Regions from separate parts of the Streptomyces sp. NPDC051963 genome, predicted to be linked through region 1. Evidence: riboswitches for the same ligand, from Rfam matches in the RefSeq annotation. Region 1 holds a riboswitch; each other region holds the start of a gene.

Region 1 (4,417 bases):
CTCTACAAGTGCGAGGCAGTACAAGGGGGTTGAACTGTGGCCAACGGTTCACGTCAGGCGGCATGGGAGTTCTTCGGCACGGAACTGAAGCGGCACCGGGAGGATAGGGGGCTCACTCAGGTTGAGTTGGGGGCGCGCGTCTTCGTCTCGGGCGCCTATATCGGTCAGTTCGAGCAGGCGATTCGAAAGCCACAGTTGGATATCGCGCAGCGGATTGATGAGGCGCTACAAACCGACGGTATTTTCGAGCGGCTGTGCCGGAAGCTGATTGACGACAAACGGTATGCGGATTACTTCGCGAGGGCGGCGGAGCTGGAGGCTCTGGCGACGGAGATCTGCGAGTTCGCGCCCGCGCTGGTGCCGGGTCTGTTGCAGACGGCGTCGTACGCACGGGCGATCACCGTGGCAATGAACCCGTTCGCGCCGGAGGAGTACATCGAGGAGAAGGTGTCCGGCCGCCTGGACCGGGCGAAGATCCTCCGGGACGCTACACGGCCCGTGTATTGGGTGATCCTGCATGAGAACGTGCTGCGGATTCCGGTCGGAGGCGCCGGGGTGATGGCCGAGCAACTGGAGCATGTGGCGAGGCTGGCGCGGGAGCGGGTGGTGCTGGTGCAGGTGTTGCCGTACTCGGCGGGGGCGTACGCGCTCATGAACGGGATGGTGGTGCTGATGGAGTTCGAAGACGCGCCCCCAACGGCCTATACAGAAGCCGTGTATTCGGGGAGCCTGCTGGACGATCCCGCTGTGGTGAAGCGCGCGAAGTCGGCATACGATCTGCTCAGGGGCGCCGCCCTGTCGCCAGAGGTGTCCCTGGCCCTGATCGAGTCGGCGGCGGAGGATCACAGACGATGCGCGAGTACGACCTGAGCAACGCCCACTGGCGCAAAAGCACGTACAGCGACGGCAACGGCGGCAGCTGCGTCGAGGTCGCGTACGACTTCCCTGGTGCCGCCCGCTGGCGCAAAAGCACCTACAGCGACGACAACGGCGGCGAGTGCGTCGAGGTCGCCGACGGAGTCCCCGGCGTCGTACCGGTACGCGACAGCAAGAACCCCGACGGCCCCGTCATCCTTATCGGCGAAGCCACCTGGGCCGCCTTCACTCGCGCCTGCTAGTCTCCCCGAGCCTCCTGCGGGGGAAGTCCGGTGAGAGTCCGGCGCTGACCCGCAACGGTGTGTGCGTGGCCCCTTGGGGCCGACGCACAAGCCCGATTACCCGCAGGCGGTTTGTCAGCCCATTGACCGCTCGCCGAGGACTGCGAGCCGAGGCGAAGGACCGCCGAGCGTGCGCCCCTCACCAGGCCGAATACCCGTGCCGCCGTTGGTTGCCGCCCTCGCGATCCTGCTCCTCGTCTCCCTTGTCTCCGGCGTCGGGCTCGGCGCCGCGGGGGTCGGCTGGGGGGACGTCTTCCGTTTCCTGGGGGCCGGTTTCACCGGTGGGGCCATCCACGCCGAGGACGTGGCGGCGTACACGATCGTCTGGGAGATCCGGCTGCCGCGTGTCGTGCTGGCGGCCGTCGTGGGGGCGGGGCTCGCGACGGTCGGGGTGGCCGTGCAGGCGATGGTGCGCAATGCGCTGGCCGACCCGTTCGTGCTGGGGATCTCGTCGGGTGCCGCCGTGGGGGCCAACGCGGTCATCCTGCTGGGGGCGTTCGCGGGCCTCGGGGTGTGGGCGCTGTCGGTGTCCGCGTTCTGCTCGGCGCTCGCCGCGATGGCGATCGTGTACGCCGCGGCCCGTTCGGCGACGCACGGGCTGACGCCGCTGCGGCTGATCCTGACGGGGACGGCGCTGGCGTACGGCTTCGAGGCGCTGACCACCGTGATGGTGTTCGGCGCGGCCCGGGGCGAGGCGGCGCGCTCGGCGGTGATGTGGCTGCTGGGAAGTCTGGGCGGGGCGACCTGGCCACGGGTGCCGATCGCCGCCGTGACGGTCGCGGCCGGGTGGGTGTGGCTGCGGTGGCGGGCGGAGGCGCTGAACGCGCTGGCGATGGGGGACGAGACGTCGGCGGCGCTGGGGGTGCAACCGACCCGGCTGCGGCGGGAGTTGTTCCTGGTCACGGCGGCGGTGACCGGGACCGTGGTGGCGGTCAGCGGAGCCATCGGGTTCGTCGGGCTGATGGTGCCGCATGTCGTACGGATGCTGGTCGGCGCCGATCACCGGCGGGTGCTCGCGGTCGCCCCGCTCGCCGGGGCCGTGCTGCTGGTGTGGGCGGATGTGCTGTCCCGGCTGCTGCCGGCGCCGGCGGAGTTGCCGGTCGGGGTGATCACGGCGGTGGTCGGTGTCCCGGCCTTCCTGCTCCTGATGCGGCGCGGCGGCTACGCGTTCGGGGGGCGCTGATGCGGCTCGATGTGGAGGGCGTGACGTTCGAGGCGGCCGGAAAGCGGCTCGTCGACGAGATCAAACTCACCGTGGACAGCGGGGCGTTCGTGGGGCTGGTCGGGCCCAACGGGAGCGGGAAGTCGACGCTGCTCAGGTGCGTGTACCGGGCGCTGCGGCCGGCCGCGGGGGTCGTACGGCTGGACGGGGACGACGTACACGCACTGGATCCCCGTGCCGCCGCCCGGCGGCTGGCCGCGCTGCCGCAGGAGTCGTCGTCGGAGTTCGACTTCACCGTGGCCGAGGTGGTCGCGATGGGGCGGCTGCCGCACCGGGGCCGTACGGCGGCCGAGGACCGGGCGATCTGTGCGGAGGCGATGCGGTCCACGGGCGTGGACCGGCTCGCGGATCGGGGCTTTCTGGCCCTGTCCGGCGGCGAGCGGCAACGCGTGCTGATCGCACGGGCGCTGGCCCAGCGTCCCCGGGTACTGGTCCTGGACGAACCGACCAACCACCTCGACATCGCCCACCAGTTGGACGTGCTGTCCCTGGTCCGGGCGAGCGGTCTGACGGTGCTGGCCGCGCTGCACGACCTCAACCTGGCCGCCGCGCACTGCGATCTGCTGTACGTGATCGCGGACGGGCGGGTCGTCGCCACCGGTCCCCCGCACGACGTCCTGCACCCTGACCTGCTCGCCGAGGTGTTCGGCGTGCGCGCCCATCCCGTCCGGCATCCGGAGACGGGCGCCGTCCAACTCCTCTTCGACCTTCTCCCGCCGTCCGATCAAGGAACTCCCCGCCATGCGTAAGCCAGTTGTCGCCGCCGTCTGCCTGGCCGTGCTCACCACGGGCTGCGGCGCCGAGGTCGAGCCCGCGCCCGACTCGAAGGCAGCGTCGTCCGTCACGCTCACCAACTGCGGGCGCAAGGTGACGTACGACAAGGTCCCGGAGCGGGTCGTCACCAACGACGTCGGGATCACCGAGCTGATGTTCGCGCTCGGCCTGGAGGACCGGATGGCCGGGTTCGCGATGCCCGACGACAAGGGCGACCTGAGTGGCGTGCCGTGGAAGGACGGCTACGACAAGGTGAAGTGGCTGTCGAAGGACCAGCTCACCACGGAGAACGTCCTCGACGCCCGCGGCGACTGGGTCTTCGCCGGCTGGAACTACGGCTTCCGCGAGGACAGCGGCTTCACGCCGGACGCGCTGGGCAAGCTCGGCATCCCCTCATACATCCTCACCGAGTCCTGCCGCAACGGCCGTACGGACACCTCCCGGGGCATCATGCCGCCGCTGGACGCGCTGTACGAGGACCTCACCAACCTGGGCAGGCTGTTCGGCGTGGAGAAGCGGGCGGCCGCGCTGATCGCCGACTTCAAGCGCGTGGTGGCCGGGGTGAAGGCGAAGGCCCCGGCCGACTCCCCCGAGGTCTTCCTCTACGACAGCGGCGAGGACCAGCCCTTCACCTCCGGCCGGTACGCAGCGCCCGACCAGATCATCAGCGAGGCCGGCGGGGTCAACGTCATGCACGACGTGGCGGACTCCTGGACGACGGTCGGCTGGGAGACCGTCGTGGAACGGAACCCCGACGTGATCGTGATCTGCGACTACGGCGATGTGACGGCGGAACAGAAGAAGAAGTTCCTGCTGTCCTACGCCCCGCTGCGGAAGGTGTCGGCCGTCAAGAACAAGCGGATCTTCACGCTGGACTACGTCGACCTGGTGGAGAGCCCACGGAACCCGTCCGCGATCGCCCGCCTCGGGAAGTACCTGCGGGCGACCGCGTCCTAGGCGGCGTGGCAGAGCGTCGCGGGTTCCGCCGGGACCGAGGCGCGGTTCATGGCCGCGGGCACGGGACGGGCGGCGCGGACGGTGGCCGCGGTCTGCGAGCGGTTCCGCGCGAAGACGACGACGCGCAGCACCACGAACCGCCCGACACCGGCGAGTGCGGAGGCGGTCAGATAGACCACCTGCTCAAGCACCGCACCGGGCGCCGCCACCAGCTGCTGGAGGACGACCATCGCCGCGCAGGTCACCGCGTACGCGACCGCCGCGGACCCGGCCGACTGCACATGCTGACGCCAGGTCGCGCGCCCGC
Region 2 (4,417 bases), on a different contig from region 1:
GTCGGCGGCGGTCAGCACCACGAACGAGGTCAGCGCCGAGAACAGCTGCATCGCGGCGACGCCCGCGAGGACGACCCGGTCCGTGGTGCCGCCGAGGGTGTGGCTGAGCAGCAGCACCAGTGCGAACGACACCAGGGCGCCCGCGAACGCGCCCGCGGACACGGACACCGCGCCGCCTCCCACGCCGAGGACCACCACGAGCACCGCTCCCGTGGACGCGCCCGAGGACACTCCGAGGACGAACGGGTCGGCGAGCGGATTGCGCAGCAGTGACTGCATCACCGCACCGCACACGGCGAGCCCCGCCCCGCAGACGGCCGCGAGCAACGTACGGGGCAGCCGGAGCTGCCAGACGATGCCGTCCCGGATCGGGCTCAGGTCCGAGGTGCCGACGCCGAGGTGGGCCACGACACTCGCCCATACGTCGCCGACCCGGATGTCGGCCGGACCGATGGTGATCGCGACGGCGAGGGAGGCACACAGCAGAAGGGCTCCCGCCGCGCCCAGGGAGAGCGTGCGCAGACTCACCTGGCGAGCCCGAACTCGCGCAGGCCCGCCGCGACCCGTTCCACGCCCTCGATCGTCCGGATGGTCGGGTTCATCGCCTGCCCGCTGAGCAGGACGTACCGCTTGTGCTTGACCGCGTCCATGTTCCTGGTGACCGGGTCGGACTCCAGGAAGGCGATCTTCTTCGCCGCCGACTCGGCGGTCTGCGACTTGCGCGTGAGGTCGCCGATGACGAGCACGTCAGGGTTGCGGTCGGCGACGGTCTCCCAGTTGATCTGGGGCCACTCCTCGTGCGAGTCGTCGAAGACGTTCTTCGCGCCGAACGCCCGCGTGATGATGCCGGGCGCGCCACAGCAACCCGCCATGTACGGCGACTCGGAGTTGGCGAACCAGTACAGGAGCGTCACGTCCGAGCCCTCCACGCCCGAAGTGGCCTCGGCCATGCGCTTCTTGAGGGAGGCGACCAGCTGCTCGCCCCGCTCCTTCACACCGAACACGGCGGCCAGGTCACGGATTTCGCCGTACACGGCGTCGATGCCGAGCGGCTTGCTGCGCGCACCGTCACCCCCGCCGGAGTTGTCCTTGCCCGCGCAGTCCGACGGCGAGACATAGGTCGGCACACCGAGCTTCTCGAACTGGTCCCGGGTGGCCACGCCGCCCTTGCCCAGGGTGGAGACGAAGGAGGCGGCGACGAAGTCGGGGTCGGCGTCCAGGACCCGTTCGAAGGAGGGGTTGTTGTCGGCGATCCGCTCCACCTCGCCGTTCGCCTTCTCCAGCCCCTTCATCACCGGGTCGGTCCAGGTGGCGGTGCCCGCCATCCGGTCGGCGAGGCCGAGCGAGAGCATGATCTCGGTGGTGCCCTGGTTGAGGGAGACGGCGCGCTTCGGCGGTGACTCGACGCCGACCGTCCGGCCGCAGTTGTCGAAGGTGGCTGCCGCCTTGGAGCCGTCGGTCGTGCCGCTGTCAGCGCAGCCGGCCAGGAGCAGGGATCCGGCCGCGAGCAGGGTGGCGCGACGGGCAAGACACGGGAAGGGCACGGGAGTCGGTCCTCAGTCGTCGAGGGCTCGAACGCGGAGCCCGGTCGTACGGTGCTCCCCCGCCGTACGCCGACCGCGGAGGCCGCCAGCAGGTCTTCGGACTCGGGTTCCTCCGGTCGGGGCGCCTTCCCAGACGTCGTCGCGTCCAGTGGCAGAGGCCCCGCCCGTCACCCTCACCGCTGCGCGTCAGCTCCGGATTCGCACCGGATTCCCTGACCCACGTACATGGGTTCGACTGGCCTCGGCAAGCTATCACGCAGGCAGAACGGAAAACCCAGCGAATCGGCCCGGAGCTCGATTCGCTGGGCCTGGCCCGCGCTTGTGAGGCTAGAAGGACGCGCCGCTCAGCGCCTTGGTGAACGCCTCCGGATTCCAGTACTCGCGGTACGAGACGATGAGGCCGTCCTTGAACGTCACGAAAGTGGCGTAACTCATCTCGTAGGGGTTCCCGTTGGCGAGGACTCGACCCGTGACACTCCAGTCCGCGACCGCCACGTTCGGGTCGTCGGTGGCGTAGATACGCAGCGACGTGATCCGGTGCACGTCGATGAGGTCGGGGTAGCCACGCAGGTACTCGTAGGCAGCTGTCCGGCCCTCCAGCCGGACCGGGCTGCCCGCGGGCGCGAAGGGGAACTCAAGGACGACATGCTCGTCGCACAGCTCCGTCCAGCCCTTCATGTCCTTGGCGAGGAAAGTGTCCAGGCTGCGCCGCAGCATGTCCGCGGAAGTAAGGGTTTCACTCATTGTTCGTTCCCATCATGAAATTCGGAACAGACCCACCGACAGCGCACCTGCGCCCTGCGGGTTCGGTACCGAAAACCGTACGTTAGCTTGCTTGCTTCGGCAAGTATGTAGCGACACCAGAGATAGGCAGGTGGCCTGCTATAATTTGTCAGGCAACCTGCTCAAAGTGCTGCCACGCCTCCCCCGGCGCAGCACCAGGACAGCGGAGACGGGAAGCGAGGAGCAGCGCCTTGGAAAGCACCGCGAGGGTCACCGTGCGGCAGGGCACGGCTCCGTCGGACAAGCCCTTCGGGCCGACCTTCGTCACCCCGCTGTACATGGGCGCCGTGCTCAACCCGATCAACAGCTCGGTGATCGCGCCCGCCCTGGTCACCATCGCGGCCGCCATGCACACCTCCGTCGGCGGTACCGCGATCCTGATCTCGAGCCTGTATCTGACCAGCGCGATAGCGCAGCCCGCGGCCGGGCGGCTCGCGGAGGAGTTCGGGCCCAGGCGCGTGTTCTTCGTCGGGATCCTCCTCGTACTCGTCGGAGGTGTCCTCGGCGCGGTCGCCCGTGACCTGCCGTCTCTGGTCACGGCCCGCGTTCTCATCGGAGCGGGCACGTCCGCCGGATATCCGTCCGCGATGCTGCTGATCCGGCGGCGGGCCCGGGCAGCCGGCTTGCAGGCACCGCCCGGCAGTGTCCTGGGCGGACTGGCGATCGCGGGAGCCGCCACCGTGGCCGTCGGCCCTGCCATCGGTGGCCTGCTCGTGGGATGGCTCGGCTGGCAGACGGCCTTCTGGATCAACGTCCCCTTCGCGGTTGCCGCCTTCGCCATGGCTGCGGCCTGGATCCCCAAGGATCCCGACCGCGTGCGCGGCCGCTCGGCGCGCGACCTCGTCTCCCGTATCGACGTGGCCGGCATCGTGGGTTTCGGCGCGGCGCTCACCGCGTTGCTGGTGTTCCTGTCCGCACTGCCGGACCCCGACTGGACGGCCCTGTGCATATCCGTCGCGGCCGCCGCCGCCCTCGTCGGCTGGGAACTGCGCGCCGCCAACCCCTTCCTGAACGTCCGTCTGCTCGCCTCGAACCTCGCGCTCACCCGCACCTACGTACGCAACGGCCTTACGCTCCTCGGCACTTACGTGATCCTCTACGGGCTCACCCAGTGGCTCGAAGCGGCCCGCGGACTCTCCGCCTACCAGGCAGGTCTGGTCCTCATCCCGATGGGTGCCCTGTCGGCCCTCTCCGCCCGTGTCGTATCGCGGCGCGCCCGCGTCCGGGCGCCGCTGGTCGTCTCGGCGCTGCTCCTGCTCGTGGGAGCCGTCGCCACGCTGTTCCTGGACAGCGGCAGCCCCGTGATCGCGGTGACAGCGGTCACGGCGGTGTTCGGCCTCACCTCCGGGGCGAGCAACGTGGCGAACCAGACGGTCCTGTACAAGGAAGCGCCCCCCGAGAGCGTCGGCACCGCCTCAGGACTCCTGCGTACCTTCGGCTACATCGGCTCCATCGCCTCGGCGGCCATCACCGGCACCGCCTTCCGCACCCACGTCGACGACACCGGCCTTCAGCACATCTCCTGGGCGCTGGTCGGTATCGCTGCCCTTGTACTCGTCATGACGGTCTCGGACCGCCACCTGGCGAGAACGGACCGGCAACCAGCTCACTGACACCCCATCCCGCAACAACCCGGAAAGACCAGGTCATGACCACCAACACCCCTCACCTCGACCCCTCCCGCACCGCCCTGCTCCTCATGGACTTCCAGTCGGCGATCATCGCCTCGCTCCCCGACACCGACCAGCCGCTCTCCCGCGCACAGGCGTCCCTGTCCTGGGCCCGGTCCCACGACGTCCAGGTCGTTTATGTCCGCGTCGCCTTCACTGCCGAGGACTTCGCCGCCGTTCCCGCCCAGAACAAGTCGTTCGCCCCCCTCGCCCAGAGCGGCTTCCTCGTCGACGGCAGCCCCGAGGCCGCACTGCACGAGTCGTTCGACGTGCAGGAGCGGGACATCACCGTGCGCAAGATCCGTATCAGCGCCTTCGCAAGCGCCACCGACCTGCGCACCACCCTTCGCGAGCGGGGCATCGACACGCTCGTCCTCGCCGGACTGTCCACCAGCGGAGTGGTGCTGACGACCCTTCGAC
Region 3 (4,417 bases), on a different contig from region 1:
CGCCGAGGTTCTTCAGGGCGCCGACGACCTTTTCCTTCGCACCGGAGACACCCACTGCCAGGGCGGAGCGCAGCGGGCCCTTGCCCTCGGCGAGCTTGCGGCCGCCGTCCAGCGCGAGCTTGCCGAAGCCGGGGCTGTTGCCCTCCGCTATGTCGTTGAGCTTGCCGGTGGTCTCGCCGAGCTTGCGGCCGACGCCGACGAGCAGGCGCTCGGCCTGCGCGGAGAGGTACTGCTGCACCTCCGCCTTGAGCCGGTCGGCCGCCTCGCTCTGGGCGAGGCCGGACAGCGGAGTCGCACTGGTGGCCTTCCCGGCCGCGTCAGTGGCCGTGGATGCCGGGTTCGGAGTCATCGCTCGCCGCCTCCCTTCCCTTTCGTGGCACGCGAGGGGGTCCTGGCGGCCGGCTTCCGGGCACCTGCGGTCTTCTTCGGGGCCGTCTTCTTGGCGGGCGCCTTGCGCGCGGACTTCTTGGCGGTCTTGGGGGCGGTCTGGGAGGCGCTCTTCTCCGCCGGAGCCGGAGCCTTCCGGGCGGCCCTCTTGCGCGACGTCTCCTCGCTCTCGTCGGCGTCCAGGGACTCGTCGCGGTCCTCGAGCTTCTCTTCCTGCTGTTCCTCGTCCTGGTCTTCCTCGTCCTCGTCGTGCCCGGTCTCCACGACACCCGCGAGCTGGTCGCGGACATCGGCGGTACGGCCGTGCAGACGGTCGGCGAGCGCATCCATCTGCCGCTCGACCAGCGCGCCCGAGGCGGCCTTGCCGACGCCGCTCAGGTCCTGGCGCAGCTCGTCGCCGATCTGCTTGAACTGCGGGTTGTCCTTCAGCTGCCGCGAGACCAGGTCCGCCACGGCGCCGGGGCTCAGGTTCAGTCGCTTGCCCGCGATCAACGTGCCCGCGGCCATGGCCAGTTTCAGCTTCTTGGTGCGTCCGAGGACGTACCCGGCCCCGATCGCGAGGCCGATGAGTGTTCGGTTCATGGTGTCGTCCCGTCGTCCGTTCCGAAGCTTCTGTGTGTGGCCGTCTCCAGCCGGTCGAGGAGTTCGTCCTCCAGTTGGTCGAACTCCTCCTCGGTGATCTCACCGGCCTCCAGCAGCGTCTCCAGGCGGGCGAGTTCGGCCTGGATCGTCGCGGGGTCGTAGTAGATGCGTTCGGCTTCCTGCACCACCTGCTCGATGACCCACGCGCTGCCGCGCACGGGGGCGAACGGGAGGAGGAGCACTTCCGAGATCAGTCCCACGATGTGCCTTCTAACCGTCGGTGCCGTCGGTGCCGGCGGGTCGAGCCGGGCCCGGCTCGACGAAGCTGTACGGAGGCAGCGGGCCGTTGACGCTCATTTCGAGGTGCGGGACGGCCGCGCGCAGTTCCTCCACCTTCTCCAGGAAGCCGGCGGCCGAGTCCCGCTCCACCAGGAAGGAGACATTGACCAGCCATCCGCCCGATCCGGGGCCGAGACTGGTCGCCGCGGCGTATGGCGCGAGGGCCTCCTGCACGGCTGTCGCGTCCTGGGCCTCCTGCGCCTGCACGGCGGCGGCGATCATCTCGCCGAGCTGGAGCTGCCGCTCGTGGCTGCGGCCGCCCGCCTGCCGGCCGGCTTGGACGAGGGCCCGCAGCTCGGGACTGTCGGCCAGCACGTGGTGCAGTACCGCTTCCTCGACGTGGGAGGCCTTGAGGTTGTACTCGACCTTGCCGTCGAGCGCTTTGAGCCGCTCCTCGTAGTGGTTCGCGCGCTCGGCGAGGACCGCGGTGACCTTGCTGTCGTCGGGGGCCACACTTCCGAACCGCAGGGGCAGTACGCAGCCGGTGGAGCCGGTCTCGGCGAGCACGTTCTGGTGGGCGAGGAGTTCGCGTCGCTTGGGGCGCAGGTCCTCCGGCGCGTCGCTGACGACCGCCGCGAGCTCACCCTCTTCCAGCACACGCACCGGCTGGGGCGGGTTGCCCACGCCGTCCAGGCCTTCGGGGAGGGCGGGGTGCGACCGCGCGGTGATGGCGTAGACGTAGGTGCTCACTCGTCTTCCTCCCTCTCCTTGCGGCGCGCAGCTGTGCTCTTGCGCGTCCGCGGCCGGCGCTCATGCTCTTCCTGCTCCTTCGAGGAGCCCTCGTCACGGCCTTGCCGGAAGGCGTCGGAGATCGTCTCCGCGGCGCCGGACAGCGCGCCCTTGGATTTGCCGCGGGCGCCGGACTCGGTGATCTCGCCGACCATGTCGGGCAGGCCGGGGCTCTTGTGGGGGCCCGCCTCCAGGTCGAGGCGGTTGCAGGCCTCGGCGAAGCGGAGGTAGGTGTCGACGCTGGCGACGACGACCCGTACGTCGATCTTGAGGATCTCGATGCCGACCAGGGAGACACGTATGAACGCGTCGATGACCAGACCCCTGTCGAGGACGAGTTCCAGTACGTCGTAGAGGCTGCTGCTGCGGCCTCCTCCGCTGGCTTGTTGTGCTGGGACAACGGTCATGTCTGTCGTCCTCCTTGCCGGGGGAAGGGCTGACCGCGGGCGGGCGGCCTACTGGCCGCCGGAGCGGTCTGTTTCGGACCGCCCCCTCTCGTAGCGACGGATGCGCCGGTAGCCGGTGAGCTGTCCCTGTTCGTCGAGGTCCACCTGATAGCTCGCCATCAGGCTCATCGTCTCCGGGACCTTGGCGAGTTCGAGGACTTCGATCGCCAGGGACCAACCGCCGTCCGTCTTCTCGAAGGACGAGACGGTCTCCGCTGTCATGCCGGTCATGTCGCCGAGCTGGTCGCGCGCCCGGCGCAGTACCTCTGTCGGCGTCTGCCGGTCGTCGTCCGTCATGGCGTCGTCCTCGCTCCGCACGCTTCGAGTACCGCGGTCTGCCGTCATATGTGATTTATGTGAGTTTTATGAGGTTTTTGTGAACTAGTGAGGCGTGCAGCGGCTCACGGCTCACGCGCAAACTCACGCGTTCTCCATCGCCACACCGTCTTCGAGTGGCCCTAAGGCTTTGGGCTAAACCTTCTCGAATTGCGCGGCGGCCGAGAATGTGATGTCGGCCGGACCGGCAGCGACGTCATGGTGGGGTCCCGCGGGGTGGATTTACTGGGACGTCCAACTATATTGTCGTGAGCACAAGGCCCGCGGTGCAGGGAAGCCGGTGTGAATCCGGCGCGGTCCCGCCACTGTGACCGGGGAGTACGCCGTCGAGAGTTACGCCACTGACGAGCTGGATGTCGGGAAGGCGGACGGCGCGCGCTGATCCGGGAGTCAGGATACCGGCCGCGGGATGTTCCGGCCCCGTCCCGGCCGGCCCCGCCAACCGCGGCTACCGGCCGGGATTCGCCGCCTCCCTCATGGCCAAGGACCTGGCCCTGGCCGCCAACGCGGTCCGGTCGGGCGGCGTCCATGCGGAACTCGGTCTGCGCGCGGCCGAGTTGTACGCCGCCTATGCCGAGCGCGCCGGAGCCACGGAGGACTTCTCCGGCATCGTACGGACGATCAGGGACCGGAGCGGGGAACACGCATGAGCACCGAGTACGAGACGATCCTCGTCGAGCGCAAGGGCCGTACCGCCCTGCTCACCCTCAACCGTCCGAAGGCCCTCAACGCACTGAACCTGAAGGTCATGGAGGAGGTCGTGGCCGCCACCGAGGCCCTCGACCGGAACCCGGAGTGCGGGTGCATCGTGATCATGGGCTCGGCGAAGGCGTTCGCCGCCGGGGCCGACATCAAGGAGATGCAGCCGCAGGGCTACCTGGACATGTTCCTCACCGACTGGTTCACGGCCTGGGACCGGCTCGCCCAGGTGCGCACGCCGACCCTCGCGGCCGTCTCCGGATACGCCCTCGGCGGCTGTGAACTCGCCATGCTCTGCGACATCCTGCTCGCCGCCAACACCGCCGTCTTCGGCCAGCCGGAGATCAAGCTGGGCGTGATCCCCGGCAACTGCGGCTCCCAGCGGCTGACCCGGGCGGTCGGCAAGGCCAAGGCCATGGAGATGTGCCTGACCGGGCGCACCATGGACGCCGCCGAGGCCGAGCGCGCCGGACTCGTTTCCCGGATCGTGCCCGCCGACGAGCTGCTCGGCGAGGCGCTCGCTGTCGCCGAGACCGTCGCCGGCATGTCGCTCCCGGTGGCGATGATGGCGAAGGAAGCCGTGGGCCACGCCTTCGAGACCACGCTCACCGAGGGCGTCCGCTTCGAACGCAGCCTCTTCCACGCGGTGTTCGCGACCGCCGACCAGAAGGAGGGCATGGGCGCCTTCGTCGACAAGCGGCCGCCCGAGTTCCGCCACCGCTGACCCGAAGAGGCGCGGGCTTCTGCCGGTTGATTTGGGGTGGACTTGATTGACCGGCCGGAGAAGCAGGCCGTACGTTCCCCATGTAGTGATGGCATAAGGAAGCTGGTGGAATTCCAGCACGGTCGCGCCACTGTGAGCCCGCCACCGGAAGGTGACGGGCGAGTCAGACACTGAG
Region 4 (4,417 bases), 950 kb from region 1:
CGATGAGCCGCCAGAGCGCGTCCGTGTCCGCGTGCTGTTCGATCAGATCGCCGAGCCGGTCGAGCTGCTCCTCGCGCAGCGCGGCGAACGACGTGTCGGGGGCCGGCACGAAACGACGGCCCGCGGCGGCCGCCACCTCACGCAGAAACGCCCGCCGGAAACCGTCCGACTCCAATGAACCGTGCCAGTGCGTGCCCCAGGTCTGTCCGACCCGGCAGCCGTCCAGGAAGGGCTCCCCTCCCAGGACTTCGGCGACCCCGTGATGGATCTCGTAGCCGTCGACCTGCTCGCCGAGGGCTTGTCCTGCCGGCCGGGTGAGGGTCTTCTCCCTCGCGAACCGCACCCGCACGGGGAGGATCCCGAGCCCGTCGACCTGTCCCCGGCGGCTCTCGACGTCGTCCTCGATGTGCTCACCGAGCACCTGGAACCCACCGCAGATCCCGAGCACGGGCCACCCTTCGAAGGCCCTGCGCTTCAGGGCGTCGGCCAGCCCCCGTGCCCTGAGCCACTCCAGGGCCCTGACCGTTCCGCGGGTGCCCGGAACGATCACGAGATCGGCGTCGGCCAGCTCCTCCGGCCGGTCCACGAACCGCACCACGACGCCGGGTTCGGCGGCGAGGGCGTCGACGTCCGTGAAGTTGGACATGAGCGGGACGGCGCAGACGGCGACCCGCAGCACGTCGTCTCCGACCGGGGGAGCGACGACGGACTCGCGCACCGTCCCCCGCATTGAGACCCGCAGCCCGTCCTCCTCGTCGATACCGAGGCCGTGCCGGAAGGGCAGGACGCCGTACGTGCGCCGTCCGGTGAGCCCGTGGAGCATCTCCAGCCCGGGTTCGAGCAGGGACACATCTCCGCGGAACTTGTTGACGAGGAACCCGGCGACGTACCGCTGATCCTCGGGGGACAGCAGGGCGACGGTCCCGAAGAACGAGGCGAAGACCCCGCCACGGTCGATGTCCCCGACCACGAGCACGGGCAGCCCGGCATTCCGGGCGATGCCCATGTTGACGATGTCGGTGCGCCGCAGATTGATCTCGGCAGGACTGCCGGCCCCCTCACAGATCACCGCGTCATACGTGCCCCGCAACTCGGCAAGACAGTCGAGGACGGTCCCGAGCAGCCGCTCCTGCCGCCCACCGTGATAGCCACGTGCACTCAGCTCGCCCACGGGCTTCCCCATGAGCACGACCTGACTGCTCTGTTCGCCCCCGGGCTTGAGCAGCACGGGATTCATCAGCACGCTGGGCTCGACACGACAGGCCTGCGCCTGCATGGCCTGCGCCCGCCCGATCTCCGCGCCCTCCTTGGTGACGAACGAGTTCAGGGACATGTTCTGCGCCTTGAAGGGCGCGACCTTGACCCCCTGTCGCACGAGCCAGCGGCAGATCCCGGCGGTGACGACGCTCTTACCGGCGTCGGAGGTGGTGCCGGCGACGAGCAGACCGCCGTTCATGAGGTACGTCCCTTCGTACGTCGCCTGGCGAGCAGCCGGCCGGCGACACCGACGCCGAGCGCGAGCACGCCGACGCGACGGGAGAGCCGTACGGCCCGTTCGATGTCGTGGGTGGCGACGGGACGCCCCTCGGTGTTGAGGACGGGCCGGTGCTCGATCCGCCCCCCGTACGACAGCGTTCCCCCGAGCCGCACCCCCAGCGCCCCCGCGAACGAGGCTTCCACGGGCCCCGCGTTGGGACTCGGATGCTGCGCGGCGTCGGCACGCCAGGCCCGCAGGGCCCCCCGCGGCTCGGCACCGGCCACGGCGGCGAGTACGGCGGTGAGCCGCGCCCCCGGCCAGCCGGCGAGGTCGTCGAGGCGGGCCGAAGCCCAGCCGTAGCGCCGGTACTTGGGAGACTTGTGCCCGACCATGGCGTCCAGCGTGTTCACGGCCCGGAACCCGAGCAGCCCCGGCACACCGCCGACGGCGCCCCACACGAGCGCCCCCACGACGGCATCGGAGGTGTTCTCGGCGACGGACTCCACGACAGCGCGGGCGATCCCGTCCGCATCCAGCGCCTGCGGATCCCGCCCGCACAGATGCGGCAGCCGGGCCCGCGCCCCCTCGACGTCCCCCGCCTCCAGTGCCCGTCCGATGCCCCGCGCCTCACGGGCGAGCGAAGTCCCGCCGACCACCGCCCAGGTGGCGACGCCGGTCAGGGCGACGGACGCGGCAGGGGAGGACCGTACGATCCGGGCGGCGACGGCACCGAGTGCGACGGTGCCGCCGGCACACACGGTGGTGTGCAGGGTGCCCCACCCTCGATGGTCACGCCACAGCACCCGTTCCACGGCCCCGGCGGCTCGCCCGAACGCGGCGACCGGATGCCCGCGGCGCGGATCGCCGAGCAGCAGGTCGCCGATGAGTCCGGCGGCGGCGCCGTACGCGAAGACGCGATCGGCACGCATGCGGCTCAGCCGGCCACGGGGTCAGGCAGAGACCTGGTACTGCACCTCGAACGGCAGCCGAGCATCGCGATATGTCCTCACTCAGGGTGTCCACGCCCTGGTTCGACTAGACCGGCGGTGAGAGTTCCTGGCTCCCGGGGATTGCTACCCCGGTGACAGTGGCGGGACCGCGCCGGATTCACACCGGCTTCCTCTCCTGCCGCCGTATATGGCTCCGGCAGTCCACCATGGGGCCGGAAGGGGCGTCAACTTGCCGTTGACCTGCAACGGGAGAGTGTGCTGAGGCCCACACACGAGGGGTGCGGGACGGTGATCCGTCCCGCACCCCTGGGTGCCTTCACGCGCGGCGTGTCACGCGACGATCAGATAGATCCCGTAGGCCACCGCCGCCGCGCACGCGGCGAAGCAGGCGTATGCGCCGGTGATCGCGAGCGCCGCGGAGTCGCCCTGGACCGTGGCGCGTTCACGCCGGGACAGGCCCGCGACGCCGAGGGTGAACAGGGCCACGAGGGCCACGGTGACCACGAGGCTGACGCCGAAGACGGAGCCCAGGGTCGCCCAGTCGATCTTCATGATGCTGCTTTCTCGAGTGCTGGGTGGGGGTCAGACCGTGGCCTGCGAGGGCGCGGGTTCCGAGGACGGGGCGGGGATCGTGGCCGTCAGCTCCTCGGCCGTCGTGCCCGCGGGCGGCGGGGTCACCGCGGCGATCGCCGTCGTCACCACGCCGGCCGGCTCCTCCGCCGAGTCGTTGACGTTCGTGTGGTCGACGACCTCGCGGCGGGAGCGCTGCCAGATCGCGGCGCTGGAGGCGATCAGGAAGACCGCGACCAGGGCGGTGCCCCAGCTGCCGAAACCGGTGACCCATTCCGCGACGGCACCGACCAGGGCCGCCGCCGGCAGCGTCAGACCCCAGGCGACGAACATCCGGGTGGCCGTGGACCAGCGGACGACCCCGCCCTTGCGGCCGAGGCCCGCGCCCATCACCGCGCCGGAGACGGAGTGCGTGGTGGACAGGGAGAAACCGAGGTGGGAGGAGGCCAGGATGACCGTGGCCGCGCTGGTCTGGGCGGCGAAGCCCTGCTGCGGCTGGAGGTCGGTGAGGCCCTTGCCCATGGTGCGGATGATGCGCCAGCCGCCGAGGTAGGTGCCGAGCGCGATGGCCAGGCCCGCGGAGAGGATCACCCAGGTGGGAGGGTTCGAGTCGGGGGCGATGGCGCCGCCGGCGACCAGGGCGAGGGTGATGATGCCCATCGTCTTCTGCGCGTCGTTGGTGCCGTGGGCCAGCGAGACCAGACCGGCCGAGGCGATCTGGCCGGCCCGGTAGCCCTTCGCGGCCGCCTTGCCGTCGGCCTTCTTGCCGAGGGAGTACGACAGGCGCGTGGCCAGCAACGCTGCGACACCGGCGACGATCGGGGCGGCGATCGCCGGGATCAGCACCTTGGTGACGAGCGCGTCGCCGTGGACCGCACCGACGCCTGCCGAGGCGATGGTGGCGCCGATCAGACCGCCCATGAGGGCGTGCGAGGAACTGGAGGGGAGCCCGACCAGCCAGGTCAGCAGATTCCAGAGAATCGCGCCGACCAGGGCGGCGAAGATGACCTCGGGACGTATACCGGTCTCGTCGACGAGCCCTTTGGAGATCGTGTTGGCGACCTCCACCGAGAGGAAGGCGCCGACGAGGTTGAGGACGGCGGACATGGCCACCGCGACCTTCGGTCTGAGCGCACCGGTCGAGATGGTCGTGGCCATCGCGTTGGCGGTGTCGTGGAAACCGTTCGTGAAATCGAACGCGAGTGCGGTTACCACCACAATCGCGAGGATCAGCGAGAAGCTTTCCATTTACCCAGGCAATCGTTCGAGGTCGTTGGCCGGTTGAACGTAGGTAACCTGAATGAACGGAAGGTGAACTGAGGGGGGCCGCAGGGTGCCGAGAAGTGCCGATATTGCCCCTCGGGTTCCGTGCGGCCCATGCGTCCCAAGAGTTAGGAGCCTCGGGCAAACTTCTTCAGCT

The links. Region 1 has a riboswitch for cobalamin ahead of ACIHFB_RS07960 (iron ABC transporter permease). Riboswitches for the same ligand answer to the same signal wherever they lie in the genome.
Positions count from the first base shown of each region.
Region 2: it holds a riboswitch for cobalamin, as region 1 does, so the genes downstream of both, ACIHFB_RS05820 (ABC transporter substrate-binding protein) here and ACIHFB_RS07960 (iron ABC transporter permease) in region 1, are expected to answer to the same signal.
Region 3: it holds a riboswitch for cobalamin, as region 1 does, so the genes downstream of both, ACIHFB_RS26510 (NAD-binding protein) here and ACIHFB_RS07960 (iron ABC transporter permease) in region 1, are expected to answer to the same signal.
Region 4: it holds a riboswitch for cobalamin, as region 1 does, so the genes downstream of both, ACIHFB_RS12240 (cobalamin biosynthesis protein) here and ACIHFB_RS07960 (iron ABC transporter permease) in region 1, are expected to answer to the same signal.

Region 1 is NZ_JBIUCC010000002.1:323,332-327,748, reverse strand. Features, by position in the region: gene ACIHFB_RS07970 (Scr1 family TA system antitoxin-like transcriptional regulator) at 37-870, shown strand; gene ACIHFB_RS07965 (DUF397 domain-containing protein) at 852-1,118, shown strand; cobalamin riboswitch at 1,095-1,241, shown strand; gene ACIHFB_RS07960 (iron ABC transporter permease) at 1,288-2,340, shown strand; gene ACIHFB_RS07955 (ABC transporter ATP-binding protein) at 2,340-3,128, shown strand; gene ACIHFB_RS07950 (ABC transporter substrate-binding protein) at 3,121-4,110, shown strand; gene ACIHFB_RS07945 (hypothetical protein) at 4,107-4,417, opposite strand, start outside.
Region 2 is NZ_JBIUCC010000001.1:1,354,981-1,359,397, forward strand. Features, by position in the region: gene ACIHFB_RS05815 (FecCD family ABC transporter permease) at 1-528, opposite strand, end outside; gene ACIHFB_RS05820 (ABC transporter substrate-binding protein) at 525-1,544, opposite strand; cobalamin riboswitch at 1,614-1,799, opposite strand; gene ACIHFB_RS05825 (nuclear transport factor 2 family protein) at 1,872-2,288, opposite strand; gene ACIHFB_RS05830 (MFS transporter) at 2,519-3,940, shown strand; gene ACIHFB_RS05835 (cysteine hydrolase family protein) at 3,976-4,417, shown strand, end outside.
Region 3 is NZ_JBIUCC010000006.1:424,344-428,760, reverse strand. Features, by position in the region: gene ACIHFB_RS26540 (SRPBCC family protein) at 1-349, opposite strand, end outside; gene ACIHFB_RS26535 (DNA primase) at 346-969, opposite strand; gene ACIHFB_RS26530 (gas vesicle protein GvpG) at 966-1,229, opposite strand; gene ACIHFB_RS26525 (GvpL/GvpF family gas vesicle protein) at 1,240-1,998, opposite strand; gene ACIHFB_RS26520 (gas vesicle structural protein GvpA) at 1,995-2,444, opposite strand; gene gvpO (gas vesicle protein GvpO) at 2,493-2,828, opposite strand; cobalamin riboswitch at 3,060-3,241, shown strand; partial or broken gene ACIHFB_RS26510 (NAD-binding protein) at 3,236-3,469, shown strand; gene ACIHFB_RS26505 (enoyl-CoA hydratase) at 3,466-4,242, shown strand; cobalamin riboswitch at 4,297-4,417, shown strand, end outside.
Region 4 is NZ_JBIUCC010000002.1:1,272,639-1,277,055, forward strand. Features, by position in the region: gene ACIHFB_RS12235 (cobyric acid synthase) at 1-1,456, opposite strand, end outside; gene ACIHFB_RS12240 (cobalamin biosynthesis protein) at 1,453-2,406, opposite strand; cobalamin riboswitch at 2,507-2,649, opposite strand; gene ACIHFB_RS12245 (hypothetical protein) at 2,758-2,979, opposite strand; gene ACIHFB_RS12250 (inorganic phosphate transporter) at 3,010-4,245, opposite strand; gene ACIHFB_RS12255 (lysozyme) at 4,389-4,417, opposite strand, start outside.